3 regions of the Streptomyces kunmingensis genome follow, and region 3 is predicted to be linked to each of the others. Evidence: riboswitches for the same ligand, from Rfam matches in the RefSeq annotation. Region 3 holds a riboswitch; each other region holds the start of a gene.
The links. Region 3 has a riboswitch for cyclic di-AMP ahead of ABD366_RS14095 (transglycosylase family protein). Riboswitches for the same ligand answer to the same signal wherever they lie in the genome.

Region 1 (10,366 bases), on a different contig from region 3:
CGGCGCGGTGGCGGTCCTTCGCCCTTGCGCAACTGCTCGACGAGGCTCCGCAGTTCGGCCTGGCCCCGGGCGGTGGTGCGGCGCAGTGCGAGGACGCGGTCGCGGACGGTCGCGGCGGCACGGTCGGCGGCGACGGCCGCGATGACGATGCCGGCGACGGTGACGAGGCAGGCGCCGGCGAGCACGCTCCACAGGGCGGGGCCGGGCCGGGCGCCGGTGGACCGTACGGCGAACAGGACGGCCGCGGACGCGCTGAGCGCCACCGCGACCGGCGGCAGCACGGCGAGGCGCAGCAGCTGGGGCCGTATGTGGGTCTCGGCCGGGCGGGGCGCGGTCCGCCCGGCAGGCCTGCCGTGCCGGCCGCCTTCGCGACGGTCTGCGCGGGCGGCCGGCTGGCGAAGCTGAGACATACGGCGTCCTCGTCCTCGGTTCTCTCGGGGTTCGGGGCAGGTCGGGGCGACGGCAGGGATGTTCGACCGGGCGTCGCACGGCGAGCACTCACCGTAGTCAGCAACGGCTCATGTGCGAGGGGCAGTTGCCAAAGTCCGGTGGCTGACGTCCCGCTCTGGTATGAACCCTCGAACGGCCGGCCGATTACGACGCCGTACGCGCGGTGACCGCGCCCCGTCAGCATCCCGCCAGGGCCGGGCCGCCGGCCGTCAGCGTCGCGTCATGAGGGGGCAGGGCCCCCGCCACCCCGGGCATAGCGTCAGCAGCGACGTCCCGGCCCCCGTGATCGCGGGGGCGTTCGTCGCTTCTACTTCGCGAGAGTTCCCGAGGAGTCCCATGAACGACCTGCTGTGCGGTGAGGATCCGGAACCCGCCGAACGTGCCCCGGCCGGGCCGCTGCACGTTCCGGTCCGGCCGGGGCCCGCGGGGTGCGCCGCCCGCCTGTTCCGCACCCCGCTCGGTGAGCGCACCGCCGTCGGGTTCACCAGCCACGCGCGGCTCGTCGCCGCGCTGGGCCGGGACCAGCTCTGGGTCGAGCTCGGCGAACCCGCGCTGCGGGCCCTCGCCGCGCCCCTCGGCGTCACCGCCGTCACCGTCGACCCGGTCTTCGCCGCGCCGATGACCGCGGCGCCGCTCACCCGCACCGTCGATCCGGCCTTCGAGGACCGGCGCCGCCGTCGTCGCACACGCCCTCGCCCCGCGGAGCCGCTGAACAAGGGAGTCCGTACGTCATGACCGTCACGCACCCGCACGCTCCCGCCCCCGCCGCCCTGGACGATCTGTCGGTGTGGCCCGCCTCCACCGCCCGGGGGCCGCACGGCGACCTCACCGTCGGCGGGGCGTCGCTCGCCGAGGTCGCGGAACGGTTCGGCACACCGGCGTACGTGCTCGACGAGGCCGAGGTGCGGGAGCGCTGCCGCACCTACCGCGCCGCGTTCCCGGACGCCCACGTCCTGTACGCGGCCAAGGCGTTCCTGTCGCGGGCGATGGTCCACTGGGTCGGCGAGGAGGGCCTGGGGCTCGACGTGTGCTCGGCCGGCGAACTGGAACTCGCCGTCACCGCGGGCTTCCCCGCCGAGCGGACCGTGCTGCACGGCAACGCCAAGTCGCCGCACGACATCGAGGCCGCCCTGCGCCTGGGCGTCGGCCGCATCGTCATCGACAGCCCGGCCGAGATCGCCCGGCTCGCCGCCGCCGTCGGCCCGGACGGGCACCAGAAGGTGATGGTGCGTGTCGTGCCCGGCATCGCCGCCGGAGGCCACGAGAAGATCCGCACCGGCACCGACGACCAGAAGTTCGGCCTGTCCCTGACCGACGGCTCCGCGCACCACGCGATCGCCCGGATCCTCGACCAGCCGCAGCTCGAACTCAGCGGCCTGCACTGCCACTTGGGCTCACAGATCACCACGGTCAAGCCCTACGTCACCGCGGTGCGCCGGATGGTCGGGCTGCTGGCCCGGATCCGTGACAGCCACGGCGTCGTCCTGCCGGAGCTCGACCTGGGCGGCGGCCACGGCATCGCCTACCGCCCCGGCGAGGAGTCCCTGGACCTCACCGCGCTGGCCCGCCGGATGCGCGGCGAACTCGTCGAGAGCTGCGCGCGCGCCGGGCTGACCGTGCCGCGGCTGCTGATCGAACCCGGGCGGGCGATCGCCGGACCCGCCGGGATCGCCCTCTACCGTGTCCTCGCGGTCAAGCACACCGGCGCGAAGGTGTTCGTCGCCGTGGACGGCGGCATGAGCGACAACCCGCGGCCCGCTCTGTACGGGGTCCGGTACGCCCCGCGTCTGATCGGCCGCCGCTCCACCGCTGCGGCGACCCTGACGACCGTGGTCGGGCGGCACTGCGAGGCGGGCGACGTGCTGGCCGCCGATGCCGAGCTGCCGGGCGACGTCCGCCCGGGCGACCTGCTGGCCGTCCCCGTGACGGGCGCCTACCACCTCTCGATGGCCTCCGGCTACAACCTGGTGGGCCGCCCGCCCGTGGTCGCCGTCGCCGAGGGGCGTGCCCGGCTGCTGGTACGCCGCGAGTCCCTCGACGACTACCGCAGCCGGGACATCGGCTTGTAAGAAACAGTCCGTGCGTCTAGGGGCCGGGCCCCGGTCAGCGATCGCCCGCCAGGTCCAGCTCCGTGGCGGCCGGTCCGCTGTCCGTCAGGCTCGGCGCCGCCCGGCGCCAGGGGCGCTCGACGGGGGCGGACACGCCGCGCCACCAGGCGTCGGCCGGCACGTCACCGCCCGGCTCGAACGGCTCGCCGGGTCTCGGCGTGGCCAGGGTCTGCCCGGCGTCCCGCGCCACGTCGATGGACCATTCACCGGGCTCGGCCCATGCGTGGGGCGCCAGATTGAACGTGCCCCAGTGGATGGGCATGAGCACGCCGTGCGGCCGCCCGCCCTGTAGATCGAGGTGGGCGCGCAGCCCTTCCTCCGGGGTCATGTGGATGTCGGGCCAGAAGTCCGAGTACGCGCCCACCTGGATCATGGTCACGTCGAACGGGCCGTGCTCCGCGCCGATGTCCGCGAAACCCTGGAAGTAACCGGTGTCACCGCTGTGGTAGATCCGGTGCTCAGGGCCGGTCACGGCCCAGGACGCCCACAGCGTGTGCTGGGGGTTGCGCACGCCACGGCCGCAGAAGTGCCGGGCGGGCGTCGCCGTCAGGGTCACGGCGCCGACCTCGGTCGACTCGTTCCAGTCCAGCTCGCGCAGCCGGTCGGCCGGGACGCCCCAGTGCTCCAGGTGTGCGCCGACGCCGAGCGGCACGGCGAAGACGGTGTCCGTCCCCGCGAGCGCCTTGATCGTGGGCATGTCCAGATGGTCGTAGTGGTCGTGCGAGATGACGACCACGTCGACCGGGCCGAGCGCCGCGAGGGGCAGCGGCGCGGGGTGCAGCCGCTTGGGCCCCGCGAAGGCGAACGGGGAGCAGCGCTCGCCCCACACGGGGTCGAAGAGCACCCGGACGCCGTCGATCTCGGCGAGCACGCTGGAGTGCCCCATCCAGGTGATGCGCAGCCCGCTCGCGGCCGGTTTCGACAGGTCGGCGAGGGTCGTGGCGTGGACGGGGACGGTGCCCAGCGGAGCGCGCCGGGCGCGCTCCTCCTTACGGAAGTAGACCTTCGCGAAGTCGAGCATGGAGCCGTCGGGCCGGGTACGGGCCCCCAGCGGGTTCTGGAACTGCCCGTCGGCGAAGTTCGGTGACTTGCGGATCCGCTCCAGGCGCGCGCCGGTGGCCTCGGCGCCGAACGCGGCAGGCTGCAGCGAGCGCAGTCCGGGACTCAGGGAACGTGGCACAACGCCTCCTGTTGATCGATCAGGGTGTTCCATTATGTGCCGCACCTACGACAACGCGTCGCACCGCCCCTGGGACCATGCGGCCCGGACCGGTCCGGCCCCGCCGGTCCCCGCCCGCACCGCCCCCGAGGAGTTCCCATGACCAGCCCCGCGCCCGCCGCCTCTCCCGCGAAGCCGCTCATCGAGCTGACCTGGACGGACCATGTCACGGGCCGCACCGGCTACTTGGTGGTGGACCGGCTGGTGCGCGGCGTCTCCAGCGGCGGCCTGCGGATGCGCCCGGGCTGCACGCTCGCCGAGGTCGCGGGGCTCGCGCGCGGCATGACGATGAAAGAGGCGCTGCACTACGACCCGCAAGGGCGGTACATCCCGCTCGGCGGCGCCAAGGGCGGCATCGACTGCGACCCGCGCTCACCGGAGGCGTACGGCGTCCTGGTGCGCTATCTGCGGGCCATGCGGCCGCACATCGAGTCCTGCTGGACGACCGGCGAGGATCTGGGACTGACCCAGGACCTGGTCGACAGGGCGGCCGCGGAGGCGGGGCTCGTCTCCTCGATCCAGGCGGTGTACCCGCTGCTCGACGACGAGCGGGCGGCCCGCGCCCGGCTCGCGGCCGCGTTCGCGCTCTCCGTCGACGGGATCGGCCTGGACGAACTCGTGGGCGGCTGCGGTGTCGCCGAGTCGGTGCTCGTCGCGCTCGACCGCGCCGGGCTCCCGTACGAGGGCACCCGGGTCGCGCTCCAGGGCCTGGGCACCATGGGCGGTGCCACGGCACGCTTCCTCTCCCGGGCGGGTCTGAAGGTGGTCGCGGTCGCCGATCTTAAGGGCACGGTCGCCCACCCCGACGGGCTCGACGTGGAACGCCTGCTCGCCGCGCGCGACGCGTTCGGCACGGTGGCGCGCTCGGCGCTGCGTCCCGGTGACCGCGAGCTGCCGGGCGACGCCTGGCTCTCGGCCGACGCCGAGGTGCTCGTACCGGCTGCCGTCTCGTATGCGATCGACGCCGCGAACCAGGAGCGGATCACGGCGCGGTGGATCGTGGAGGCGGCCAACATGCCGGTGCTCGCCGACGCCGAGGAGTTGCTCGCGCGGCGCGGGGTGACCGTCCTGCCGGACGTCGTCGTCAATTCCGGGACCAACGCCTGGTGGTGGTGGACGCTGTTCGGTGACATCGGCGCGGACGCGGACGAGGCGTTCGCCCACACGCGGCGTTCCATGCGCGCCCTGATCGGTCAGGTGCTGGCGCGCGCGGAGGCCGACGGGACGACCCCGCGGGCCGCCGCGCACGCCCTCGTCGCCGACCGGCTGCCCGTCATCGCGGAGCGTTTCGGCTGGTACCGGTGACGGCGCCGCCCGGCGCGGCGTCAGTTCAGCTCGTACACCGCCGTCACGCTCACCGCGTCCTCGATCTCCCCGGCCGCCACCGGGACCTTCCCGGCCGCCTGGTCGAAGGCCATCGCGGGGACGGCCACCGGCCGGGGGCGGCCGCTCGTCGTCTCTTCGAGCGAGACGAGCCGGCCGAGCTTGTGACCGCTCGCCTTCGCGTACTGGACGGCCTTCTCGTGCGCGTCGGCGTACGCGGCCGCCCGGGCCGCGGACCGCAGCCGGCCGGGGTCGGCGATGTCGAAGACGACGGAGTCGATCCGCACGTCGTCGCCGGTCGCGTCCGCGATCGCCTGGATGAGCGCGCCGGTCCGGTCCAGGTCGCGGACCTTGACGGTGAAGGACTGGGTGGCCCGGTAGCCGGCGACCCGGGTGGCCGCGCCCGGCTCGGGGCCGGTCTCGTAGACGGCCGACGTCGCGAGGCTCTCCGTACGGATGTCCCGGTCGGCGACGCCCGCCTCGCGCACGGCGGCGAGCAGCGCGTCCGCCGCGCGGCTCTGCGCCGCCAGGGCGTCCTTCGCGGTGGGCCCGTTCGCCTCGACGCCCGCCGTGACGATCGCCATGTCGGGTTCGGCAGTGGCGCGGCCCTCGCCGGTGACGGTCAGGGTCGCGGGCTTCGGCGCCGCGGCGGCGGCCGCGTGCGGCGCCGCCTGGGCGGCTACGGCGGGTACGGCCGGCAGTACGAGGGCGAGCAGGGCGCCGGCGAGCACGGCGCTGCGGCGGGAGCGTACGGACATGGGATCGGGGTCCTTCCCGGTCGGGCCCGCCGACGCGGCGGGCGGCCGACATCCCAGCACCCGCACCCGGCCAGGCGAGGCACGCCACTCCGCCCGTCACCCCTAAGAGAACCCGCAGTACCTCTGGAAGGTGACCAGGAGGCGCAAGGAGAGTGGCTCGGCCTCCGGAAGGCGGCTAGGAAGCGGATTCCAGGTGCATCTTGATGAGGTGCGGGTCCACGAAGCCCTTCGCCTGCACGCGGTCCCCGGAGGACTCGCCGCGCAGCCGCCGCCCGATCCACGGCACCAGGAACTCCCGCGCCCAGTGGATGTCGTCGCGCCGCACCTCGAACGTGCCGCGCGGCGGCAGGAGCGGCCAGGCCTGCTCGGGGTCGGCGGGGACGTCGATGCCGAGCGCCTGTCCCGCGCGCAGGGCGACCCGGGTGTGGCCCTCCGCGGACAGGTGGAGCCGGTCCTCGTCCCAGGCCCGGCGGTCCTGGATGGACCTGAGGGACCACAGGTCGAGCATCGCGCAGCCGTGCCGGTCGGCGATGGCCCGCACATGCATGTTGTACGTGGCGATCTTGCCGCGCAGATGCTTGAGGACGGCCACGTCGCGGGTGTCGAAGCCGGTGGCCACCATGACGGTGCCGGCGGCCTCGGCGAGGCGTGCCACGGCCTTCTCGAAGCGTTCGGCCACGTCGTCCGGGTCGGTGCCGGGCCGGATGATGTCGTTGCCGCCGGCGACCAGGGTCACCAGGTCGGGGGCGAGTTCGACGGCGCGCGGGACCTGGTCCTCGACGATCTGGTCGAGGAGTTTGCCGCGCACGGCGAGGTTCGCGTACTGGAAGGTGTCCTCGGCCACGCGGTCGTCCAAGAGGACGGCGAGCCGGTCGGCCCACCCCACGAAACTGCCGTCGGGCCCGGGGTCCCCGACGCCTTCGGTGAAGCTGTCCCCCACCGCCGCGTAGGACCGAATCGTGCCGATGCTGAGTGATCTCGATTCGTTTGCCACGACCACACATCTTTCACCTTGAGGTGTGACCTACGCCAACGTAACCACGGGTTGACGAGCGGTGAGAAAACGCACTCGGCCCCCGGGGAATAACCCCGGGGGCCGAGTGGATCGCGCGAGACGCACGCGGTGCGGGTGGCTCAGATGCTGACGCCGTGCTCGCGCAGGTAGGTCAGCGGGTCGATGTCGGAGCCGTAGTCCGGCGAGGTACGGATCTCGAAGTGCAGGTGCGGCCCGGTGACGTTGCCGGTCGCGCCGGACAGGCCGATCTGCTGGCCGGCGGTGACGGTCTGCCCGGCCGAGACACCGATCGAGGACAGGTGGGCGTACTGCGAGTAGTCGCCGTCGGCGTGCTTGATGACGACCTCGTTGCCGTAGCTGCCGTCCCAGCCGGCGGAGACGACCGTGCCGTCGCCGACGGCCTTGACGGTGGTGCCGGTGGAGACCACGAAGTCCGTGCCGGTGTGGTAGCCGCTCGACCAGGAGGAACCGGAGGCGTGGTACGCGGTGCCGACGGAGCCGTCGACGGGCTTCACGTAGTCCGCGGTGCCCGTGCCGGTGCTGTCGCCGGTGCTCGACGCGGTGGTGGAGGCGGTCTTCGCGGCGCCGTCCAGCGTGAGCTTCATGCCGGGCTGGATGAGTCCGGCGTCGGAGCCGACGACGCTCTTGTTGGCCTCGTACAGCTTCTTCCAGCCGCCGTCGACGTCCTGCGCCTCGGCGATTCTCGAGAGCGTGTCACCGGCCTTGACCGTGTACGTCTTCGCGTCGGTCGAGGCGGCGTCGCCGGTCGCCGCGTGGGCGCCGGTGGCGCCGATGAGCGGCAGGGCGAGCGCGGCCCCGCCGGCCGAGGCCACGGCGGCGGCGCGAGTGATGCGCTGGGTCTTCGAACGGCGGTGCTTTCCCTTTGCGGGCATGGCGCTTTTCCTCTCCGTCGCCTACGAGGTGAGCTGTCGGGTTCGGGCTGGAGCTGCCCGGCCGCGCCCGGTTCACGGACACGGCTTCACCCCTAGCCGCATGGGGAATTCCCGCGGCGTACTGCCTGTGGGTCCCCCGCTCCTGCCGTCACGGGTCGTTGTTCGGAATCCGGGCGGCGGCAGGACTAGGCGTTCCGTCCGGATGGAGTGGTGACAGTAAGCCGACGAGAAAGGCGGCGACAAATGTCGAATTCACCGACGAGGCCGCTTTCTTGATCGACTGAGAGTTCCCTGTGTCACCCTGCGTCGATGTCCGCGCTTTGCCAGCGCCTTACCTTCTGGAATTCCCGAGGAAGAAATCCGGGACGGCCGCCACGGACGGTCACGAATATGAGCCTGCTCACGCGAACCGCACAATCCCCTTTGATAAATGGATAGTTAATACCAAAGCGGATAGAACGGACAGATAGTTGCCCCGGGAACCCATGTCGTATCGTCAGACGCGCGCCCGCAGACGCGCGCCCACCGACGAGCAACGCCGGTGACCCGACCGGGAGGAGCCCCCGTGACGCAGCACGCCCCGTCCACCGAGCCGGAGCTGTCCGGAGTGCGCAACTTCCGTGATGTCGGTGGCCTTCCGACCGTGGACGGCCGGCGCGTGCGTCCGGGTGTGCTCTACCGCAGCGGCCATCTCGCCCACGCCACGGCCGAGGACGCCGCGTTCCTCGCGGGCCTCGGCCTGCACACCGTCTTCGACTTCCGCAACGCCGCCGACCAGCGGCTCGAGGGCGCCGACGTCGAGCTGCCCGGGGTGCGCAACGTGAACCTGCCGCTCTCCGACCCGGCGGACGGCGCCGAGTTCTGGCAGATGGTCCGCGACGGCGACATAGAGCAGCTGCGCACCCTGCTGTCCGAGGGCCGCGCGGCGAACCGCATGATCACGTCGTACCGCACGATCATCTCCCAGCGCACCGCAGAGCACAGCCGCGTCCTGCACGCCCTCGCCGAGGAGAGCGTGCCCGCGCTGATGCACTGCGCGGCGGGCAAGGACCGGGCGGGCCTGTCGATCGCGGTGACGCTGCTCGCCGTCGGCGTGGAGCGCGAGGCCATCGAGGCCGACTACCTGGAGTCGAACGCCAAGCACCGCCGCTACAAGGTGCGCCGCAGCGCCACGTCGGGCGACGCCTACTCCCCCGAGGTCATGGAGCTGCTCAGCCCGCTCTTCGACGCCCGCGCCGCGTATCTGCACGCCGCCTTCGAGACCATCGACCAGACCTGGGGCACCACGGACCGCTACTTCGAGGAAGGCCTGCGCTTCAGCGCGGCCGACCGCGAGCGGCTGCGCGAGCGGCTCCTCGACTGACTCCCCGACGGACCCGGGTCACTGGCCGCCACCCAGCGTGAACAGCATGTAGATGAAGGCCGCGAGGGCGTGTCCCGCGAAGACGTAGACCAGGACCCGCACCCAGATGCCGCGCGGCAGCTTGTCCTCGATGTCCCGGCGGCGTGCGGGCCGTGCTTCGGCTTCGGTGGTGTGCTCGGTCGCGTCGCTCATGGTCAGACCTCCCGGATCGGGCCGGCCGCCGGGCCGAGACACAGCGCGGCGGTCGGACTCTGCAGCAGGGTGTGTACGAAGAGGAGCTCGGCCCCGCCCCGGTCCGCGGCGGCGATCCGGTGCGGGGTGAGCGAGTCGAAGTGCGCGCTGTCCCCGGGGTCGAGTCGGTGGGACGTGTCCCCGAGGCGCAGCCGCAGCCGTCCCTCGAGGGCGTAGAGCCACTCCTCGCCCGGGTGCACGCGCACGATGTCGCCCTGTGATCCGTACGGCACGTGGACCCGCAGGGCCTGCATGCCGCGGCCGGCGGAACCGGCCTGGAAGTACGTCCAGCCGCCTGCCTCGGTCGCCTCCATGGCGCCGCCCCTGATCACGGCGTCACGGTCGGCGGGGGTCTCGCCCAGGAGTTCGGAGACGGTCGTACTGTAGATACGGGCGAGCGCGAGCAGCATCGGCAGCGACGGCTGGCGCTGTCCGGTCTCCAGCCGCGACAGATGCGCCGGCGACAGACCGGCGGAGCGGGCCGCGACCTCGAGGGTGAGGGCGGCGCGACGGCGCAGGGCACGCAGCTGGGGCGCGACGGCGGGCAGCTCCGAGGGGACCGGAGCCTCCTCCGGGAGGGCAGGGCTCATACACTTGATTACGCCAGAGCCCTGCCTCGCAGGCAAATTTCTTGCCTCCGAGGCAAAGCCCGCTCAGGCACCGCCCCGGCGAACGGTGAGGGCGCGGGTCAGCGGTTGGCGACCGCCTGCTTGATCAGTGTCCTGCCGAAGTCCCACATCAGCCCGCCACCGCTGTGCGCGTCGTCCATCACGGCGGTGAACGCCTCCACGAACCGGTCGACGTCGGCCTCGTCCACGACCAGGGGCGGGATCAGCTTGATGACTTCGAGGTGATCGCCGGAGACCTGCGTGAGGATCCGGTGCTTCTGCAGCAGCGGCACGACCACCATCTGCGCGAACAGCCCCTTGCGCGCGGCCTGAAGCATGGCCCAACGACTGCGCAGCTTCAGCGACTTGGGCCTGCCGAACTCGATGCCGATCATCAG
Region 2 (10,366 bases), on a different contig from region 3:
ACATGATGAAGAAGGCTGTGGCGGCTGCCGCCGTCACCGCGTCTCTCGTCGGCATCTCCGCCGCGGCCGCGCCCCAGGCGCTCGCCAACGGGGACGACAGCCCGACGACCTCGTTCAGCGGCAACCACTCGTCGCAGGCGTTCGGCAACTCGGCCACGTACGGCAACATGAGCCCGCAGATGGCGCTCATCCAGGGTTCCCTGAACAAGCCCTGCATCGGCCTGCCCGCCAAGGCCAACATCCAGAACATCGTGGGCCTCGTCAACGTCGGCCTCCAGGACATCCCGATCCTGTCGGCCCCGCAGAACCAGCAGTGTGTCGAGAACTCGACGCAGGCGAAGGGCGACGAGCCGCTGTCGCACATCCTGGACGACATCCCGGTTCTCTCCTCCAACGGCACCGGCAACGACTGATCCGTATGCCGCACGCGTTGGGCCGCCGTATTCGGCGGCCCAACTGCGCTTTACGAGTGCGCGTATAGCTCTCAGGTATTAGCCCGAATGGGTCAGGGTCCGCAACCGTCGTAATTCTGACCAGTTGTCTAACCGTAGCTCCGTCAACGGAGTACGGTAATGAAGGGAATTCGCATGAAGAAGCTGTGGGCAACCGCAACGATCGTCGCTTCCATCGCCGGCCTGTCGGCGGTGGCTGCTCCCCAGGCCCTGGCCATCGGTGACGACAGCGGCACCACCTCGGCCAGCGGCAACGGGGCCCAGGAGGCGTTCGGCAACTCCTCCGCCGACGGGGACCAGAGTCCGCAGCTCACCCTGGTCCAGGGCACGCTGAACGAGCTCTGTGTCGGTCTGCCGGTCAAGGCGAACGTCCAGAACATCGTGGGTCTGGTCAACGTCGGCGTCCAGGACATCCCGATCCTGTCGGCCCCGCAGAACCAGCAGTGCGCGGAGAACTCGACGCAGGCCAAGGAGGACGAGCCGCTGTCGCACGTGCTGGACGACATCTCGGCCCTGTCGGCCAACGGTGTGCAGAACGGCTGACACGCTTGACACACCTGAGGGGCGGCTGCGTCAGGCAGCCGCCCCTCAGGCGTGTCCGGGTATGTGGTGCGGGTGTCGCTACGCGCCGACCAGGTTGGTGACCGGCGCCACCAGGTCCGTGACCTGGTGCAGCTCGCTCAGCTTGTTCAGCTGGTTGAGGCCCTGGATCTGTTCGGCGGTGTGCGGCACCTTGTCGCGCTGCGCGGCCGGGATGGCCATGGTGGAGACCGCGTCCAGCGTCGCGGTGGGGGAGATGGTGTTGCCGGACGTGTCGGCCTGGGCGACCGGGGCGGCGATCGCGGTGGCGCCGACAGCGAGCAGGACAGCGGTGATGGCTCGTCGAGTTGAGGTCATGTCCTCTTAACGCCAGTCGGAAGGCGCCGGACACGGCCGCGATTGGCATTCGTCGTCCCTGATGGCGTAGTGTTGCATTCACCGACGCGGGGTGGAGCAGCTCGGTAGCTCGCTGGGCTCATAACCCAGAGGTCGCAGGTTCAAATCCTGTCCCCGCTACTGAAGGCCGAGGCCGGAATCTTTCGAGATTCCGGCCTCGGTCTGTTTATGGGCCCTGACCCGGACGGAGCAGTAACGCTCGCCTCCGGCTCCCGCCCCGGGAACCCTTGGACAGACGCCGGAATCCGGGCGCGGACTGTGGCAGGAGACGAGTGGTGGGGCAGCGAGGAGGGCGGCACAGACACGGAGCGGACGCCGTCGGCACGCGCGCCTTCCTCCGGGTGCTGCCCCTGCTGCTGATCATCGGCGGCGCGGTCTACGAGTACTGCACACCGTCCGGATTCGCCGGTTCACCCCTGTTCAGCGCGGCGCCCCTGGTCGTCGCCCCGTTCTTCTCGCTGGGCAGCACGATCGCGGCCGGAGCGGCGTCGATCGCCGCCATCGTCGCCGTGCATCTCAGGTACACGGCCTTCCACACCGGCGTCTATACGGAGATGGCCACCGTGGCCACCGTGTGCGTGCTGGCCTGCTTCATCAACCGGATCAAGCGCCGCAGCGACGAGCAGCTCGCGTCCGCGCGGCAGATCGCGGAGGCGGCCCAGCTCGCCGTGCTGCCGGAGCCGGCCGGGCGGATCGGCGGTCTGGCGATCGCGGCCCGGTACGAGGCGGCGCAGGCCGACGCGTTCATCGGCGGCGACCTGTACGCGGTGCAGGACACACCGCACGGGGTGCGGATAGTCGTCGGGGACGTACGCGGGAAGGGCATGGGCGCGGTCGCCGCCGTGGCCGTCGTCATCGGCGCCTTTCGGGAGGCCGCCGAGCAGGAGGACAGTCTGGAGGCGGTCGCCCAGCGGCTGGAGCGGGCGCTGGCCCGGGAGGGCTCCCGGCGGCGCGGCATCGACGACTTCGAGGGCTTCACCACCGCCGTGCTCGCCGAGATCCCGCACGGCGGCCGGCTCCTGCGCATCCTCAACCGCGGCCACCCCGAGCCGGTCGTGCTGCTCGGCGACGGCACGGTCCAGGTGATCACGCCCGCGGAGGCGGCGCTGCCGCTCGGCCTGGGCGAGCTCGGGTCCTGGCCGGACCGGGCCACCGAGGCGGAGTTCCCGCCCGCGGCGACGCTCCTGCTCTACACCGACGGGCTCTCCGAGGCACGGGACGCGAAGGGCGTCTTCTACGATCCCGCGGCCCGGCTCGTGGGCCGGATCTTCCCGGGGCCCGATGAGCTGCTCGCCGCGCTGGCCGAAGAGGTACGCCTGCACACCGGGGACGGCGCCACCGACGACATGGCGCTGCTCGCCGTGCGGCGTCCTTGATCAACCTCACGAGGGGTGACCGGACGACCCCTCTTCGCATAACAATTGACACTACGTCAGAAACTGATGGGTTTGAAGCGCGTCAAAAACGACGGGCAACTCGCCCGATTCCGCCCGGTAGTGCCCCGTTAAGTCCAGGCCAAGAACGTGAACGATCAACGGGAACAGCTTGGAATTACTATCGGCTGTCTATTAACGTTCGATAACGCAGCGCGGTCGTCCCAGCCGTCACAAGCGACGGCTCCGTGCGCACACGCTTAATCCCGCAAGGGAGCCGGGGAACCACCAACTTGGGGTGAATCAGGCATAGTTCCGTCGCTTTTCGGGCGTCGGACCGTGCTCGTAGGAGACCTTCCTGCTCCGAACCCGTCAGCTAACCCGGTAGGCGAGAAGGAAGGAAAGGAGAGCGCCCCCGTGGCGTCGAACCGTCCTGCCCCCGAGTTCCCCGGATTCTCCGCCGACCCCGCCCCAGGCGGGTCCGGTGTCGAGCAGGGGACCTGGGAGGAGTGGAATCCCACCGAGGAATCCGTCCGTCCCGTCCGCGGCAGGCACCGCGTGGCCCGGCAGCGCGGCGGACTCGCGCGCAGCTCCACGGTCCTCGGCGTCGGCGTGATCGCCGCCGTCGGCGCGGGCGGCATCGCCACCGCGCAGGGCGGCAAGCCCCCGGTCCACATCTCCATGCCCGACCTCTCGGCGGTCAAGGACTCGCTGCCCGAGGCCAAGTCGCTGCCCGGCGTGGGCGCGCTCATGTCCGACACCGCCGACTCCTCGTCCGGCGCCACCGAGGCCGCCCCGCTCACCTCCATGGGCAACGGCCGGTCGGGCGCGGGCGAAGCGCTGCGGTCGCGCATCATGCAGCAGGCCGAGGCGCAGCAGGACGCCGCCGACGCCAGGACGCAGGCCGCGGCCGAGGAGGCCGCCGCCCAGAAGGCCGCCGCGGAAGCCGCGGCGAAGCAGGAGAAGGCCGAGGCCAAGGCCGCCGCCGAGAAGAAGAAGGCGGAGGAGGAGGCCAAGAAGAAGGCCGAGGCCGAGCGCCTGGCCAAGCTGGCCAAGAGCTACAAGCTCCCCGTCACCTCGTACACGCTCACCGGCACCTTCGGCCAGCCCGGATCCCTGTGGTCCTCCGGCTACCACACGGGCCTGGACTTCGCGGCCTCCACCGGTACGCCGATCTACGCCGTCCACGGCGGCACCATCACCGAGGCCGGCTGGGCGGGCGCGTACGGCTACCGCACGATCCTCACCCTCGACGACGGCACCGAGCTGTGGTTCTGCCACCAGTCCTCGCTGAACGTCAGCGTCGGCCAGAAGGTCAGCACCGGCGACGTCATAGGCCGCGTCGGCGCCACCGGCAACGTCACGGGGGACCACCTCCACATGGAGGTCCACCCCGGCGGTGCCGCCACCGGCGTCGACCCGGCGGCCTGGCTGCGCGACAAGGGCCTCACCCCCTGAGAGCCCGGCCCTCGAACGCCTCCCGCCCCTACGGAACACCTCGTACCGTGGGGGCGTAGAACTGAGGGCATGACTTCTTCCCCCTCACTGCGCAAGCTCGGCTCCTCCGACCTCGAGGTCTTCCCGCTCGCCCTCGGGGGCAACGTGTTCGGGTGGACCGCCGACGAGGCCGCCTCGTTCGCGGTGCTCGACGCCTACACCGCCGGGGGCGGCAACTTCATCGACACGGCGGACTCGTACTCGGCCTGGGTCGAGGGCAACCACGGCGGGGAGTCGGAGACCGTCATCGGCAAGTGGCTCAAGGCCCGCGGCAACCGCGACGACCTGGTCATCGCCACCAAGGTGGCCCGCCACCCCGACTTCAAGGGCCTGCGCGCCGCCAACATCAAGGCCGCCGCCGACGCCTCCCTCACGCGCCTGGGCACCGACCACATCGACCTGTACTACACGCACTTCGACGACGACGAGACGATCCCCGTCGAGGAGATCATCGGCGCGCTCGACGACCTCGTGAAGGCGGGCAAGGTGCGCAACATCGCCGCGTCGAACATCTCGCCCGAGCGTCTCCAGGAGTCCCTCGACGTCTCCGACCGCGAGGGCCTCGCCCGCTACGTCGCCATCCAGCCGCACTACAACCTCGTCTCGCGCTCCACCTACGAGGGCGCCCGGCAGGACATCGCCTCGCGCGCAGGGCTCGCCGCCGTCCCGTACTACGCGCTCGCCTCCGGCTTCCTGACCGGCAAGTACCGGCCGGGCGTCACGGTCGACGGCGCGCGGGCCGGGGGCGCGTCCAAGCACCTTCAGACCGAGCGCGGCCAGAAGGTGCTGACCGCCCTCGACGAGATCGCGCAGGCCCGCGGCGCCGAGGTCGCCACGGTCGCCCTCGCCTGGCTCGCCGGGCAGCCCACCGTGGCGGCGCCGATCGCGTCCGCGCGCACGGTGGAACAGCTTCCGGCGCTGCTCGCGGTGGCGGACCTGACCCTGACGGACGAGGAGCTCGGCCGCCTCACGGCCGCGTCCGCCTGAGCCTTGTCAGTAGCGGTACGGGTTGTACGCGGGAACGTGCGGCATCGGCCCCGCGTACACCGGTGGCCGCCACATGGGGGCGGCGACCTGGGAGGCGTACGCGAGCGCGGGACGTGCGTGATGGCGCCGCTCCCACAGCGCTTCGAGCAACTCGCGCTCCCGTACGACGAAATCGGCGCCGGCCCGGCCCTTGCGGCCGCGGTGCCTGAGCAGCGCGAGCGACGTCGCGTACGCCTCGTACTCGGTGACCGCCGCCTCCGCCTCCTTGCCGCCGTAGTACGCGGCGTACTCCCGGGCGAGGCGGCGTGCCTTGAGCGAGCCGAGGGCGAACGGGTCGGGCGGCGCGAGCCACCCGGCCACGACATACGCGGACAGCTCGGCCCGCACGGTGCGCAGCTCGCGATGGCGTACGTACACGGCGAGCCAGGTCAGCAGGCCGAACGCCGGCACCATGAACGCCGCGTACACCGCGAAGAAGCCGTACTCGCCGAAGGACGACGAGCCGTTCCAGAACGCGTGCATGCCCATCGCCGCGAGCAGCCCGGCGAGCGGCAGCAGGACGCGGCGGGCCCGGCCGCGGTCGGGTGCGATGACCGCGGCGACGCCGAAGCCGATCCCGGTGAGCACCGTGAACAGCGGGTGCGCGAACGGCGACATCACGATCCGCACGAAGAAGGTCGCCGCCGTCACCGAGGTGAGGCCGGGTCCGGTGCCGGTCAGCTGATCGGTGCCGAAGGCGTTGCCGAGATACAGGATGTTCTCGGTGAACGCGAAGCCGGTCGCGGTGACTCCGGCGATCACCACACCGTCGACGATGCCGGTGAAGTCCCGTCTGCGGAACAGGAAGACGAGCAGCACGGCCGCGGCCTTGGCGGACTCCTCGACGACGGGCGCTATGACGGTGGCGCCGAGGGTGTCGGCGCCGGTCGGGTCGGCGGTGGCGGTCTCTATCCACCGCGTCGCGAAACTGTTCGCGACGATCGCTATCAGGGCTGCCGCGCAGGCGCCCCAGGCGAAGGAGAAGAGCAGGTTCCGCCAGGGCCCGGGCTGCACCCGGTCCAGCCAGCGGAACGCGGATATCAGCAGCGGCACGGGCAGCACGGCCAGGCCGAGCCCGACCAGGAACCCCTCGGTACCGGTCTGCTCCCGCACCAGCGCCAGGATGACGGCGCCGGACACCGCGAGGAGCGTGGCGAGCGCCGTGACCCTGACCCCCTTCCGCTCCCACCAGCGCGGATGCGGGACCGCGCCGGTCGGCTGTGTGCCGGGGGCGTGGTCCTGCGGGGGCGGGCAGCCGGGGTACGAAGCCACTCATTGACCCTAACGAGGGATGCGCGGCGCCGCGACGGGGCCGGACTCTTGGGCCGATCCTCGACCGTGACCCGCTACCGGCGCCGGAACAGCAGATCGTGCACCACATGCCCCTTGTCCAGGCCCTGACCCTCGAACCGGGTCAGCGGACGGAACGCGGGGCGTGGCGCGTAGCCGCCGTCCGGCCGCGTGTTCTCGTAGTCGGGGTGGGCGGTGAGCACCTCGAGCATCTGCTCCGCGTACTCCTCCCAGTCCGTCGCGCAGTGCACCAGCGCGCCGGGCTTGAGCGGGCCGGCCACCTGGGACAGGAACTCGGGCTGGATCAGCCGCCGCTTGTTGTGCCGCTTCTTCGGCCAGGGGTCGGGGAAATAGACGCGCAGCCCGTCGAGGCAGGCGTCGGGGAGCATCGCGCGCAGCAGGATGATCGCGTCGCCGTTGGCCACCCGTACGTTGGTCATGCCGCCGCGCTCGGCGAGGCCCAGCAGATTGCCCTGGCCCGGGGTGTGCACGTCGACCGCGAGGATCCCGGTCGACGGGTCGTCCGCCGCCATCTGCGCCGTGGCCTCGCCCATGCCGAAGCCGATCTCCAGGACGACCCGGTCGACGCCCGGGAACATCTCGGCGAGATCGAGGACGCGCTGCCCGTCGATGTCGAGGCCCCACTTCGGCCACAGCCGCTGCAACGCGTCGGCCTGCGAGGTGGTGACCCGGCTGCGGCGCGGCTGGAAGCTGCGGATCCGCCGCTCGAAGTGCGATCCGGCGGGATCGGGCCGGGGCCCGTCCGGAAAACGCGGCTCGTTCGGGCGCGCGGGCGGGGCGGGGTTCTGGGGGGTTTCGGACTCAGACACAGTGGGGCGATTTTACGGGTCCGGAGCGCCCGGCCGCACAGGCGCCGCCGCAGCTCGGTGCCGGCCGGGCCTTCGGTGCAGGCCGGGCCTCAGGCCGAGGCGAGTGCGGCGAGGGCGCGCCGGGCGACCTCTCTGCCGATGGGCAGGGAGGCTGTCGCGGCCGGTGACGGCGCGTTCAGCACATGGACCGTGCGGGCGCCCTCGCGTATCAGGAAGTCGTCGACGAGGGTGCCGTCCCGCAGCACCGCCTGCGCGCGCACTCCGGCCGGCGCCGCCACCAGGTCCTCCGGGTCGACCGCGGGTACCAGACGGCGCACCGCGTCGGTGAAGGCGCGCTTGGAGGCCGAGCGCAGCAGCTCGCCCGCCCCGTACCGCCAGTGGCGCCGCGCTATCCGCCACGACCCGGGCCAGGCCAGCGTCCCGGCGAGCTCGCGGGGGCGGACGGTGCCCCAGTCGTAGCCCTCACGGGCCAGCGCGGGCACCGCGTTCGGTCCGACGTGGACGGAGCCCTCGATGCCGCGCGTCAGATGGACCCCGAGGAACGGGAACGCCGGATCCGGCACCGGGTACACGAGCCCGCGCACCAGCTCGGGCCGGGCCAGGTCGAAGTACTCGCCGCGGAACGGCACGATGCGCATCCCCGGGTCGTCCCCGGCGAGCCGGGCGACCTGGTCGCACTGCAGCCCCGCGCAGTTGACCAGGACCTTGCCGCGCACGACGGTCCCGGCGGCGGTCCGCACGGCGACGCCCCGCGCGGGCCGCCGGTCGATCTGCACGATGTCCGCCCCGTACCGGATGTCGGCGCCGGACATCTCGGCGAGGTGGCGGGCGACCGCGCGGTAGTCCGCGATGCCCGTGCTGGCGACCTGGATGGCGGCCAGGCCCCGCACCTCGGGCTCGTACTCCTGGATCTGCGCGGGGCCCAGCTCGCGCACCGCGATCCCGTTCTCCCTGCCGCGCTGGGCGAGGGCGTGCAGGCGCGGCAGCTCGTCCCGCTCGGTGGCGACGATCAGCTTTCCGGTGACGGCGTGCGCGATCCCGTACTCCGCACAGAACTTGACCATCTCGGCGGCGCCGCGCACCGCGAACCGGGCCTTCAGCGAATCCGGGCGGTAGTAGATCCCGCTGTGGATCACCCCGCTGTTGCGCCCCGTCTGGTGCCGGGCCGGGCCCGCCTCCTTCTCCAGGACGACGACGCGCGTGCCCGGCGCGGAGCGCGAGACGGCATACGCGGTGGCGAGCCCGACGATTCCGCCGCCGACCACCAGCACATCCCCGTCATACGCAGTCGTGCTCACCGGGCCTCACCTCCATGTCCTGCATCTTGCCCGACACCACTGACAATCCATGCGGGACAGGGGGCATCGCTATGCCGGAGCCATCAGCAGAGGCCTGGCCCGCTCCCGCAGCTCGACCACCCGCGGCTCGTCACCGTACGGCTCCAAGCGGTGCAGCAGGTCTCTCACGTACTCCGTGGTCCGCGCGGAGGAGATCCGTCCCGCCACCTCCAGGGCGCGGGTCCCCTGCTCGCACGCGGCGTCCAGGTTCCCCGACTCCAGCTCGGCCACCGCCGACACCACGAGGCGCAGTCCGTGCGAGCGCACGAACTCCTCGGTGGGCCGCGACAGTGCCTGCTCCGTGAACCTGCGCACCTGCCGCGGCGCCTTCAGGTCCCGGTAGCACTCGGCGGCGTCCGCGGCGAACCGGTCGTAGGAGTAGAAGCCGAGCCAGGACGGGTCGCTGTCACCGTCCCGGGACCGCTCCAGCCAGCCCTCGGCGGCCCGCAGCGCGGCGCCCGCCGCCTGCGCGTCACCGGCACGCGCGTGCGCGCGCGCCTCGACGAGCCGGAAGAAGCTCATGGTGCGGGCGGTCGCAAGGCCGCGGTTGCGCTCGAGCGCGGCCTGCGCGAGATCGACGCCCTCGTCCCCGAACCCGCGGTACGTGGCCTGCAACGACATGGAGGCGAGTACATAGCCGCCCAGGGGCACGTCCGCAGCCGCGCGAGCAAGCCGCAACGCCTGGATGTAGTACCGCTGCGCCGCCTCCTGCTGCCCGGTGTCGAACGCCATCCACCCGGCGAGGCGCGTCAGCTCGGCCGAGGCGCCGAACAAGGAACGCCCCACATCGTCGGAGTACGAGCCGAGCAGCAGCGGCGCCGCCTCGACCCGCAGGCACTCCGGCACCATCGACGAACGCCAGTCGCCGCCGCCGTACTTGGAGTCCCAGCGCCTCGCGTCCTGCGCGGCCTCCCGTAACTTCAGCACGTCGCTGTGGCCGACCTTCTGGGGCGAGCCCTCCTCCGTGATGTGGGCCTCGCGCGCCACCGACGAGTCGGCCGGATTTATCAGCCATCGCGAGGCCGGCGTCGCGTACGCGCTCACCGCGAAGGAACCGGCCAGGGACTGCCAGATGCCGCCACTGCCCGCCCGGCGCCCGGCGAGGTCGAGCCGGTACAGCTCGGTGGCCGCCTTCACCGCCGCCCGTACGTCACGGGGGAAGGCGAGGCCCACCTCCGGCGCGGGATCGGCGTCGGCGAGACCGATCTCGTGCAGCGGTACGGGCCTGCCGAGCTTCTGGCCGATGGCGGCCGCGATGAGATGCGGGGCGGCGCCCTGCGGCACCATGCCCTTCGACACCCAGCGCGCCACCGACGTCTTGTCGTAGCGAAGGGTCAACCCGCGCTGTCCACCTAGGTCGTTGACACGCCGCGCCAGTCCCGCGTTACTGATCCCCGCGAGGGCGAGGACGGCGCCGAGCTTCTCGTTCGGTCCGCGTAGCTCCCTGGACATGCGCCACCCCTCGACACAGACGCTGCCGCGCCGGCACTTCGCAGACCATCTCGGCCTGGCATAACCGCGCGGCATTCGTACACCCAGCGTAGTTCGCCGGATCCCAAGCGTTAAGTGGCGCAGTTCCGGATGGCGAGATTGTTGTCCGTACGGAAATACGGCGCAGGCCACGC
Region 3 (10,366 bases):
CGGCAAGAACCGCGGCTGCGCCCAGCCCAACCTCACCAAGTCCTGGGTCAAGACGGTCAACTCCCAGGGCTGGAAGCTGATCCCGCTCTACGTAGGCGCCCAGCCGCCCTGCCAGACCGGCACCAGGAACGAGAAGATGACCACGTCGAACGCGGCCTCGCTCGGCACCGCGGACGGCAAGGACGCCGTCGCCAAGGCCGCCGCGCTCGGCATGAAGGCGGGCAGCGCCCTCTACCTCGACATGGAGCCGTACGACATCAAGAACGCGTCCTGCAACAAGGCCGTGCTCAGCTACGTACGCGCCTTCGACAGGGTCCTGCGCGGCAAGATCTACCGGGCCGGCTACTACGGCTTCTCCAGCTCCAGCGCCGCCGCCATCGCCACCGAGAAGGACCGCACCGACCTGCCGGGCAACCTCTGGTACGCCAAGTGGGACAAGGTCAACACGACGACCTCCGACTGGCCCTGGTCCAAGTCGCTCTACACGAACCACAGCCGCGCCCACCAGTACATGGTCAACAGCAAGGAGAAGCGCGGCGCGTACACGATCACCGTGGACCGCAACGCGTGGGACGCCCCGGTCGCCATCATCGGCTGACCACTCTCCTGAGGCCGAGTACCTCAACTCGCGGCGAATCGTTGTCGAATAGGTGGCCGAGGCAGCGGCCACCTCCTACCATCGATCACGGACTTTGTGCACCGACGCACAAACTCGCCGCAGGGAGGCTCACCTTGCACCGCCGCACCAGCAGCCGTCGCCGTACCGCGCTCGTCCTGTCCGCCACCGCGCTCGTCGCGGTCCCCGCCCTCACCGCCTGCGGAAGCGACGCGCACCCCGGTGCCGCGGCCGTCGTCGGCGGCCAGCGCATCACGGTCTCCCAGCTGGAGACCCGCGTGAACGAGGTACGGGACGCGCAACAGGCCGCCACGACCGACCGCGCCCAGTACGAGGAGGCCATCGCCAAGACCGGCGGCCTCACCCGCAACACCCTGCACACGATGGTCCTCGACCGGGTGCTGCACCGCGCCGCCACCGATCAGGGCGTCACCGTCACCCGCAAAGAGATGCAGGACATGCGGGCCGGCCTGGAACAACAGGCGGGCGGCGCACAGCAGTTGGAGACCGCCTGGCTGGCGCAGTACAGCGTCCCGCCGAAGCGGCTGACCGAGAGCCTGCGCACCGAGATCGAGGCGCAGAAGCTGGCGACCGCGCTGGGCGCCGACATGCAGACGCCGGAGGGCCAGACCGCGTTCTGGAAGACCCTCGGCAAGGCGTCCAAGGAACTGAACGTCGACCTGAACCCCCGCTACGGCTCCTGGGAGATCACCCCCAGGAGCCGCCTCGTGGAGGCCAAGACGCCGTGGCTGAAGCAGGTCACCCAGCAGCAGCCGGCCGCGGCCCAGCAGACCGCCTAGGAGCGGCCGGGCGCGGCTGAAAGCGGCAGGGAGCCGTCGGGGGCGGGGACTGTCGGTAGCCTGCGTTACGTTCGAGTGGTGAACGATCGACAGGTGCACGGCACCACCAGCGACCCCACCGGCCACCCCGGCGACGGCGGCACCGGCGACGCGGGCCGCATCGTCCTGCTCACCACCAGCCACCGGGTCGCCCCCGGGCTGCTGTCCTGGCAGGCATGGGACGTGCTGCGCGGCGCCGACGCCGTGCTGTGCGCCGACGCCGCGCACCCGCAGCTGCCGTACCTGAAGGAGGCCGGCGTCGAGGTCACCGTCGCGACGCAGCCGCTCGCGGCCCGCGACCTCGTCGACCGCTGCGCCGACGGCGGCCGCACCGTCGTCGTCCTGGCCACCGCCGAGGGCGACCGGCGCCTCACGGACGGTCTGGCGACGCTGGCCGGTTCGGGCCGCGAGCAGATGCCGTCCCTCGAACTGCTCCCCGGCTCCTACGACCTGCCGGGCGCCCGCCTCCTGGACCTCGTCCAGGTCATGGACCGCATCCGCCGCGAGTGCCCCTGGTCGTCCCGGCGCACCCACGAGGACCTCGCCAAGTACGCGATCGAGGAGGCGTACGAGCTGGTGGAGGCGATCGAGACGGACGACCGCGCGGAGCTGAGGGAGGAGCTGGGCGACGTCCTCCTCCAGGTCGTCTTCCACGCCCGCATCGCCGAGGAGGACACCGGCGAACCCTTCTCCGTGGACGACGTCGCGGGCGGCATCGTCACCAAGCTCATCCACCGCCACCCGCACATCTTCGGCGACGAGAGCGCGTCCACGCCGGAGGAGGTGCGGGCGATCTGGCTGCGCAAGAAGGGCGAGGCCAAGCGCCGCACCTCCGTCACCGACGGCGTGCCGGTGGGCCAGCCCGGCCTGGCCCTCGCCGCGAAGCTCGGCTCACGCGTGCGCACCGCGGGCCTCGACGTCCCCGCCCCCACGGGCCCCGGCATCGGCTACGAACTCCTCACCCTGGCCCTGCGCGCGGAAGCGGCCGGCGAAGACCCCGAAGCCGCCCTCCGCGCGGCGGCCCGCGCTTACCGGGCGACGATCCGCGCGACGGAGGGGCTGGAGAACCAGGACACTGCGGATCAGGACGCTGCGGACCAGGACACTGCGGATTAAGACCCGCTTCCAGCGGGTCTCCGCGGACGGGCGGACACCGGGGCCGCCCTGTCACCCGCTCCGGATACGGTCGGAGGGTGACCGAAAGCCCTGTCCCCGCCGCGATGCCCGAACTCTTCACCTGGGAGTTCGCGAGCGACCCGTACCCCGCCTACGCATGGCTGCGCGAGCACGCCCCCGTGCACCGCACCACGCTCCCCAGCGGCGTCGAGGCCTGGCTGGTCACCCGGTACGCGGATGCCCGCCAGGCCCTCGCCGACCAGCGGCTGAGCAAGAATCCGGACCACCACGACGAGCCCTCGCACGCCAAGGGCAAGACGGGCATCCCGGGCGAGCGCAAAGCCGACCTGATGACGCATCTGCTCAACATCGACCCGCCGGACCACACCCGTCTGCGCCGCCTCGTCTCGAAGGCGTTCACCCCGCGCACCGTGGCCGAATTCGCACCCCGCGTCCAGGAGCTGACGGACGACCTCATCGACCGGTTCGCGGCGAAAGGCGAAGCGGACCTGATCCACGACTTCGCCTTCCCGCTCCCCATCTACGCCATCTGCGACCTGCTGGGCGTCCCGCGCGAGGACCAGGACGACTTCCGGGACTGGGCGGGCATGATGATCCGGCACGGCGGAGGGCCGCGCGGCGGAGTCGCCCGCTCGGTCAAGAAGATGCGCGGCTATCTCGCCGAGCTGATCCGCCGCAAGCGCAGCGACCCCGGTGACGACCTGATCTCCGGCCTGATCCGCGCTTCCGACGACGGTGAGCACCTCACCGAGAACGAGGCCGCAGCCATGGCCTTTATCCTCCTTTTCGCCGGTTTTGAGACCACCGTCAACTTGATCGGTAATGGAACGTATGCCCTAATTACGCACCCCGATCAGCGTGAGCGGTTGCAGCGCGCGCTGGCCGAGGGCGACGCCGGGCTCCTGGCGACCGGCGTCGAGGAACTGCTGCGCTTCGACGGCCCGGTGGAGCTGGCGACCTGGCGGTTCGCGACCGAGCCGCTCACCATCGGCGGCCGGTCCATCGCCACCGGCGACCCGGTCCTCGTCGTACTCGCCGCAGCGGACCGCGATCCGGCGCGCTTCGCCGATCCCGACGCCCTCGACCTCTCCCGCCGCGACAATCAGCATCTCGGCTACGGCCACGGCATCCACTACTGCCTCGGTGCCCCCCTCGCGCGCCTGGAGGGACAGACCGCGCTCGGCACGCTTCTGACGCGCCTTCCGGACTTGCGGCTTGCCCAGGATCCGGCTGATTTGCGCTGGCGGGGCGGGCTCATCATGCGTGGACTGCGCACGCTGCCCGTCGAGTTCACGCCAGAGCGGACCTGACGCCCCGTCAAGACTGTGATGTTGACGTGATCTGCGCTGCATCGACTTGTGACAAGCGTTCGAGTCCCGCTACGTTCACCAGTCATCGCGACACAGGCACATCCGGCACCACTTCCGCCGATCCCGTCGCGTGCTGCATCAGTCTCGCGAAAGGCAACCGCATGCTCTCCGGGAACGGCCGACACCGTCGCCCCCGTCAGGCCCCTGCTCTCGTCGTCGCCGCCGGCGTCACCGGCAGCGCCATCGCGATCCCGCTCCTCGCGGCGACCAGCGCGAGCGCCGCCTCCACCACCACCTGGGACAAGCTCGCCGAGTGCGAGTCCGGCGGCCAGTGGAGCCTCGACGCGGGCAACGGGTATTACGGCGGACTTCAGTTCTCGCAGGAGGTGTGGGATCGGTACGGCGGCCTCGAGTTCGCCCCGACCGCCGCGGAGGCCAGTCGTTCGCAGCAGATAGCCGTCGGCGAGAAGGCCCTCGCGGCCAAGGGGCCCGGCGTCTGGCCGAGCTGCTCGATCGTGGCGGGTCTCACCCAGAGCGGCGAAGCGGCCGAGGTCGACCCGGGCGTGAGCGTCTCCCCGCAGCCGTCCGAATCGGCGGACTCCTCGGACTCCTCGGACTCGTCAGGCACCTCGGACTCGTCCGGCTCGGGAGAGAAGAATCACGAGGAGTCCGGTACGTCCGGCTCGTCCGACGAGGGTGACGAGGCCGAGGCGTCGGACACGCCGTCGGCCGACGCCTCGACCGATACCTCCGGTAACAAGGCCGACGACGACGCCCGTGATGACGCGGGCGACGACGCCAAGGGTGCATCCGCGGACAAATCAGCCGATGCCGACAGCGACGGCGACGGCAAGTCCGGTCAGTCCGACTCCACTTCCTCCGCGGACCCGGCATCCTCCGCCTCCGGCGACTCCGCCGGCCGCCACCGCGGCGACCGCGCCGCGGACGACACCGCCGCCTCCCGCGGGGGCGAGGGCCGCCACGCCTCCCGTGAGGACCGCGAGGAGGAGTCCGCCGAGGGGACGTACACGGTCCGCTCGGGCGACAACCTGTGGGACATCGCCGACGCTCAGGGCGTGAACGGCGGGTGGGATGCGCTCTACGACCTGAACAAGAAGACGGTCGGCACCGACCCGGACCTCATCCTTCCTGGTCAGAGTCTGGATCTTGGCCTCGAATCGGTCGAAAAGTAGCGGGAGTTCAGAGACGGTTGGGGCCTGTATGTCCACTTTTGCGAGAGTGAGACATGAGTCTCAAAGACCCTGATCGTCTTTGAAATCGGGCGGATCTACTGCTTAACGTCGTCACCGCTCGCCACAGCGGGCCCCGAGGGACGTCACGCCGAATCCTGCCGACGTCCGCACGGGAACAGTCGACGCGTCAGCGCCGTAGGCAGGAGCGGGGGACCCAAGGTAAGCGCCGGGAAACCGGCTTGGGGTTAAGCCGCGCACAAGGATGCGCGGCCGGGCACTCACTGGCCCGAACCCGACAGCTCACCTCGTAGGCGTCGGTGAGGGGATCTCTCCATGCTGCTTTCCAGCAAGGGCAAGCACCGCCGCCCGTCCAAGGCCGTCCGTGTCGCCACGCTCGCCGGTGTCGCCGGTGCCGCCGTCGCCGTTCCGCTGATGGGTGCCACGGGCGCCTCCGCCGCCTCCACCTCCGAGTGGGACCAGGTCGCGTCCTGCGAGTCCGGTGGCAACTGGTCCATCAACACGGGCAACGGTTACTACGGTGGCCTCCAGTTCTCGTCCTCGACGTGGGCCGCGTACGGCGGCACCGCCTACGCGTCCTCCGCCGACCAGGCGTCCAAGGCGCAGCAGATATCCGTCGCCGAGAAGGTCCTCGCCTCGCAGGGCAAGGGTGCCTGGCCGAGCTGCGGTGTGGGCCTGTCCGGCGCCGACACCAGCAACTCCGCTCCGGCCGAGTCGCAGCAGCAGTCGCAGCCGCAGCAGCAGGAGCGCTCCGACTCCTCCACGACGACCCGCTCGCAGGAGCGCCAGCAGCCGCAGCAGCAGGCGCAGCCGAAGCGGGAGTCGAAGAAGACCGTCACCACCCCGACCGGCAAGAAGGTCGAGAAGGGTGACGGCGAGTACAAGGTGAAGTCCGGCGACACGCTCAGCAAGATCGCCGAGGCGCACGGCACCACCTGGCAGAAGGTGTTCAAGCTCAACAAGGACATCGTCAGCGACGCGGACCTGATCTACCCGAACCAGCAGCTGCACCTGAAGTAGGCAGCCGCGCCCTTATGTAAGGGGTGGGTACGGACCCGGCATCGGCGGAAGCCGAGTCCGACCACCGCCCCGCCTTCACGGGCCGCTCAATTCGGCGACCTCCGTTCCGGTTCCGGGGCGGAGGTCGCCGTCTTTGTTCCGTTTGGAAACATTTCGCTATCGGCGTTGTCCACGAGACGGTCGGTCGGCTGGCCGATGCCCCGGAGCCGGTTACGCTCAGGGGTGCGGGCCAGCCGCCCGCACTGTTGTGTCACATCCCAGAAGGAGATGCTCGTGCCGTCCATCGACGTCGTCGTAGCCCGGGAAATCCTGGACTCCCGAGGCAATCCCACGGTCGAGGTCGAGGTCGGCCTCGACGACGGCAGCACGGGTCGTGCTGCTGTTCCGTCCGGTGCCTCCACCGGTGCCTTCGAGGCCATCGAACTCCGTGACGGTGACCCCAACCGTTACCAGGGCAAGGGCGTCGAGAAGGCCGTCCTCGCCGTCATCGAGCAGATCGGCCCGGAGCTCGTCGGCTACGACGCCACCGAGCAGCGTCTGATCGACCAGGCGATGTTCGACCTGGACGCCACCGACAACAAGGGCTCCCTCGGCGCCAACGCGATCCTGGGTGTCTCCCTCGCCGTCGCGCACGCCGCGTCCGAGGCCAGCGACCTGCCGCTGTTCCGCTACCTCGGCGGTCCGAACGCGCACCTGCTGCCCGTCCCGATGATGAACATCCTGAACGGTGGGTCGCACGCCGACTCCAACGTCGACATCCAGGAGTTCATGATCGCGCCGATCGGCGCCGAGTCGTTCTCCGAGGCGCTGCGCTGGGGCACCGAGGTCTACCACACCCTCAAGAAGGTGCTGAAGACCAAGGGTCTGTCCACCGGCCTGGGCGACGAGGGCGGCTTCGCCCCGAACCTGGAGTCGAACCGCGCCGCGCTCGACCTCATCCTCGAGGCGATCAAGGAGGCCGGTTACATCCCCGGCCAGCAGGTCGCGCTCGCGCTGGACGTCGCCGCCTCCGAGTTCTACAAGGACGGCAAGTACCAGTTCGAGGGCAAGGAGCGCTCCGCCGCCGAGATGACGGAGTACTACGAGGAGCTCGTCTCCGCGTACCCGCTCGTCTCCATCGAGGACCCGCTGTACGAGGACGACTGGGCCGGCTGGAACACCATCACCGAGCGCCTCGGCGACAAGGTGCAGCTCGTCGGCGACGACCTGTTCGTCACCAACCCGGAGCGCCTGGCCCGTGGCATCGAGGAGAACTCGGCCAACGCGCTGCTCGTCAAGGTCAACCAGATCGGTTCGCTGACCGAGACCCTGGACGCCGTCGAGCTGGCCCAGCGCAACGGCTTCAAGTGCATGATGTCCCACCGCTCCGGCGAGACCGAGGACGTCACCATCGCCGACCTCGCCGTCGCCACCAACTGCGGCCAGATCAAGACCGGCGCCCCGGCCCGCTCCGAGCGCGTCGCCAAGTACAACCAGCTCCTTCGCATCGAGGAGATCCTGGACGACGCGGCGGTCTACGCCGGCCGCAGCGCGTTTCCCCGCTTCAAGGGCTGACGCCCTGCGCTCGGCGTCCCCGCGCTTCAAGGGCTGACCGCCCCCGGCGCTGTAGTTCCGTACGTCCTCGCACTCGGTCCCGTACCGTGTGCGAGGACGTACGCACGTAGGCAGCCGGACGGGGAGGCGGACAGGCGATGCCGGGAAAGCTCCGAAGCAGGGGCCGCGACGACTCGGCCCGCTTCTCCACGGCCACCCGACTGCGCGTGCTCGGCGAGCAGACCGCCGAGCGCGTCTACCGCTCGCAGAACAAGCGGCAGGCCCGCCGCTCCCGCCTCACCGGCCGTGCGGCACTGCTCGCCCTCGTCGTCTGCACGCTCGTGGTCGCCCTCGCGTACCCGATACGGCAGTACGTGTCCCAGCGCGGCGAGATCGCGGACCTGCAGCGCCAGCAGCAGGAGGCCGAGGACCGGGTCGACCGGCTCCGGGACGAGAAGGCGCGCTGGCAGGACGACGCGTACGCCGAGCAGCGGATCCGCGAGCGCCTGCACATGGTGATGCCGGGGGAGACCGGGTACGTGGTGCCCGATCCGCGGTCCACCGAGGACGGTCGCGCCGAGCAGGGCGAGGCCGACCGCCCCTGGTACTCGAACGTGTGGGACGGCGTCGACAAGGCCGACCGCGCAGACTGACCCATCTCTTACCCCGCCCCACACCGAAGTGAAAGACAGGCATGGAAACGCCCCCGCCCCAGACCGAGTCCATCGCGCCCACGGACGCCGACATCCACGCGTTCAAGGAGCAGCTCGGCCGCCCGCCGCGCGGCCTGCGGGCCATCGCGCACCGCTGCCCCTGCGGCAATCCGGACGTCGTCGAGACGGCTCCGCGTCTGGAGGACGGCACGCCGTTCCCGACGACGTACTACCTGACGTGCCCGCGTGCGGCCTCGGCCATCGGGACGCTCGAGGCCAACGGCGTCATGAAGGAGATGACCGAGCGGCTCGGCACGGACCCCGAGCTGGCGCGGCAGTACCGGGCGGCGCACGAGGACTACATCGCGCGCCGTGACGCCATCGAGGTCCTGGAGAACTTCCCGAGCGCGGGCGGCATGCCCGACCGTGTGAAGTGCCTGCATGTGCTCGTGGCGCACTCGCTGGCGGCGGGCCCGGGTGTGAACCCGCTGGGCGACGAGGCGATCGCGATGCTGCCGCAGTGGTGGAAGAAGGGCGCGTGCGTGTCCGCGGAGGTGGCTGAGTGACCCGGGTCGCGGCCGTCGACTGCGGTACGAACTCGATCCGCCTGCTGGTCGCGGACGCGGACCCCACGACGGGTGAACTGGTCGACCTGGACCGCCGTATGACGATCGTCCGGCTCGGTCAGGGTGTCGACAAGACGGGGCGGCTCGCGCCCGAGGCGCTGGAGCGCACGTTCGCTGCCTGCCGCGAGTACGCCGAAGTGATCAAGAAGCACGGCGCGGAGCGCGTCCGTTTCGTGGCCACGTCCGCGTCCCGTGACGCGTCGAACCGGGACGACTTCGTCCGCGGCGTCCTCGACATCCTCGGCGTCGAGCCGGAGGTGATCACCGGTGAGCAGGAGGCGGCCTTCTCCTTCACGGGGGCGACGAAGGAGCTGACGGGCCGGGCCGATCTGGACCAGCCCTATCTGGTCGTGGACATCGGCGGCGGGTCGACCGAGTTCGTGGTCGGTGACGACGAGGTGCGGGCCGCCCACTCGGTCGACATCGGCTGCGTGCGGATGACGGAGCGGCACCTCGTCGCGGAGGACGGTACGGTCACCGACCCGCCGTCCGCGGCGCAGGTCGAGAAGATCCGCGCGGACATCGTCGCGGCTCTGGACCTGGTCGAGCAGCGGGTTCCGCTGACGCAGGCCCGGACGCTGGTCGGCCTGGCCGGTTCGGTGACGACGCTGGCGGCCCTGTCGCTCGGCCTGAGCGCGTACGACTCGACCGCGATCCATCACTCCCGGATCTCCTACGAGAAGGTCGCCGAGCTCACCGACTGGCTCCTGACGTCCACGCACGACCAGCGTGCGCTGAGCCCGGTGATCCACCCCGGCCGCGTCGACGTCATCGCCTCCGGCGCGCTCGTGCTGCGTCTGATCATGGAGCGGACCGGCGCTCGCGAGGTCGTCGTCAGCGAGCACGACATTCTGGACGGCATTGCCTTCAAATTGGCAGAAGAGGCCCACCCGGGTGAAAAGAGCGACTGACCTGCGGTGATGTCCTGAAGCGCAGCGGCCCCGGTACCTCTGGTGGGTACCGGGGCCTAGCTGTGACCTGAGAGGCTCTGGCGTGTGGCGTTCATCACGCGGGTGCGCAGGGGCTCGGCCGTCAGCATGTCGGCGAACTGCCAGCTGTAGGCCGTGACCTCTTCCTCTTGCAGGTTGACCAGATCCGCCGTGGTGCGGAACAGGTATCGGAAGTCGAAGTGAAGGTGCTCCGGCTCATCCTTGGCCGGATTCGCCGGGATCGAGTGCACATCGACGTGCAGCGGCAGGCCGCTGTCAGGCTCGACGCGGTCGGGGCTGATCCCCGTCTCTTCGGCCAGCTCGCGCAGGGCCGCGTCCACGAGCGTGGTGTCGCTGTCCTCGACGTGGCCCCCGGGCAGCAGCCACTTTTGCAGTGCGCGATGTTCGATCGTGAGTACGCGTCCGTCGGGGCGGAGCAGGGCGGCGCCGGCCGTGACGTGCCCGCGGAACTCCTTACGGGACGTGATCGAG

Region 1: linked by a shared signal. The riboswitch ahead of ABD366_RS10440 (M23 family metallopeptidase) and the one ahead of ABD366_RS14095 (transglycosylase family protein) in region 3 are both predicted to bind cyclic di-AMP.
Region 2: linked by a shared signal. The riboswitch ahead of ABD366_RS42755 (M23 family metallopeptidase) and the one ahead of ABD366_RS14095 (transglycosylase family protein) in region 3 are both predicted to bind cyclic di-AMP.

The regions. Positions count from the first base shown of each region.
Region 1 covers NZ_BAAATS010000006.1:484,624-494,989, forward strand. Annotated here, with positions in the region: gene ABD366_RS10405 (sensor histidine kinase) at 1-410, opposite strand, end outside; gene ABD366_RS10410 (SAV_915 family protein) at 787-1,185, shown strand; gene lysA (diaminopimelate decarboxylase) at 1,182-2,519, shown strand; gene ABD366_RS10420 (MBL fold metallo-hydrolase) at 2,554-3,738, opposite strand; gene ABD366_RS10425 (glutamate dehydrogenase) at 3,877-5,082, shown strand; gene ABD366_RS10430 (SIMPL domain-containing protein) at 5,103-5,858, opposite strand; gene ABD366_RS10435 (SGNH/GDSL hydrolase family protein) at 6,034-6,852, opposite strand; gene ABD366_RS10440 (M23 family metallopeptidase) at 6,993-7,766, opposite strand; cyclic di-AMP (ydaO/yuaA leader) riboswitch at 7,770-7,934, opposite strand; gene ABD366_RS10445 (tyrosine-protein phosphatase) at 8,332-9,129, shown strand; gene ABD366_RS10450 (DUF6126 family protein) at 9,148-9,321, opposite strand; gene ABD366_RS10455 (helix-turn-helix domain-containing protein) at 9,324-9,950, opposite strand; gene ABD366_RS10460 (aspartate aminotransferase family protein) at 10,049-10,366, opposite strand, start outside.
Region 2 covers NZ_BAAATS010000072.1:12,565-22,930, reverse strand. Annotated here, with positions in the region: gene ABD366_RS42780 (rodlin) at 3-413, shown strand; gene ABD366_RS42775 (rodlin) at 588-995, shown strand; gene ABD366_RS42770 (hypothetical protein) at 1,074-1,349, opposite strand; tRNA gene ABD366_RS42765 (tRNA-Met) at 1,435-1,508, shown strand; gene ABD366_RS42760 (PP2C family protein-serine/threonine phosphatase) at 1,664-2,764, shown strand; cyclic di-AMP (ydaO/yuaA leader) riboswitch at 3,009-3,167, shown strand; gene ABD366_RS42755 (M23 family metallopeptidase) at 3,179-4,219, shown strand; gene ABD366_RS42750 (aldo/keto reductase) at 4,289-5,245, shown strand; gene ABD366_RS42745 (PrsW family intramembrane metalloprotease) at 5,252-6,556, opposite strand; gene trmB (tRNA (guanosine(46)-N7)-methyltransferase TrmB) at 6,631-7,404, opposite strand; gene lhgO (L-2-hydroxyglutarate oxidase) at 7,494-8,702, opposite strand; gene ABD366_RS42730 (NsdA family TPR-like regulatory protein) at 8,772-10,193, opposite strand.
Region 3 covers NZ_BAAATS010000010.1:101,272-111,637, forward strand. Annotated here, with positions in the region: gene ABD366_RS14070 (glycoside hydrolase domain-containing protein) at 1-598, shown strand, start outside; gene ABD366_RS14075 (SurA N-terminal domain-containing protein) at 733-1,416, shown strand; gene ABD366_RS14080 (nucleoside triphosphate pyrophosphohydrolase) at 1,510-2,571, shown strand; gene ABD366_RS14085 (cytochrome P450 family protein) at 2,676-3,902, shown strand; gene ABD366_RS14090 (transglycosylase family protein) at 4,064-5,095, shown strand; cyclic di-AMP (ydaO/yuaA leader) riboswitch at 5,277-5,424, shown strand; gene ABD366_RS14095 (transglycosylase family protein) at 5,429-6,133, shown strand; gene eno (phosphopyruvate hydratase) at 6,407-7,687, shown strand; gene ABD366_RS14105 (FtsB family cell division protein) at 7,825-8,319, shown strand; gene ABD366_RS14110 (DUF501 domain-containing protein) at 8,361-8,885, shown strand; gene ABD366_RS14115 (Ppx/GppA phosphatase family protein) at 8,882-9,856, shown strand; gene ABD366_RS14120 (NUDIX hydrolase) at 9,913-10,366, opposite strand, start outside.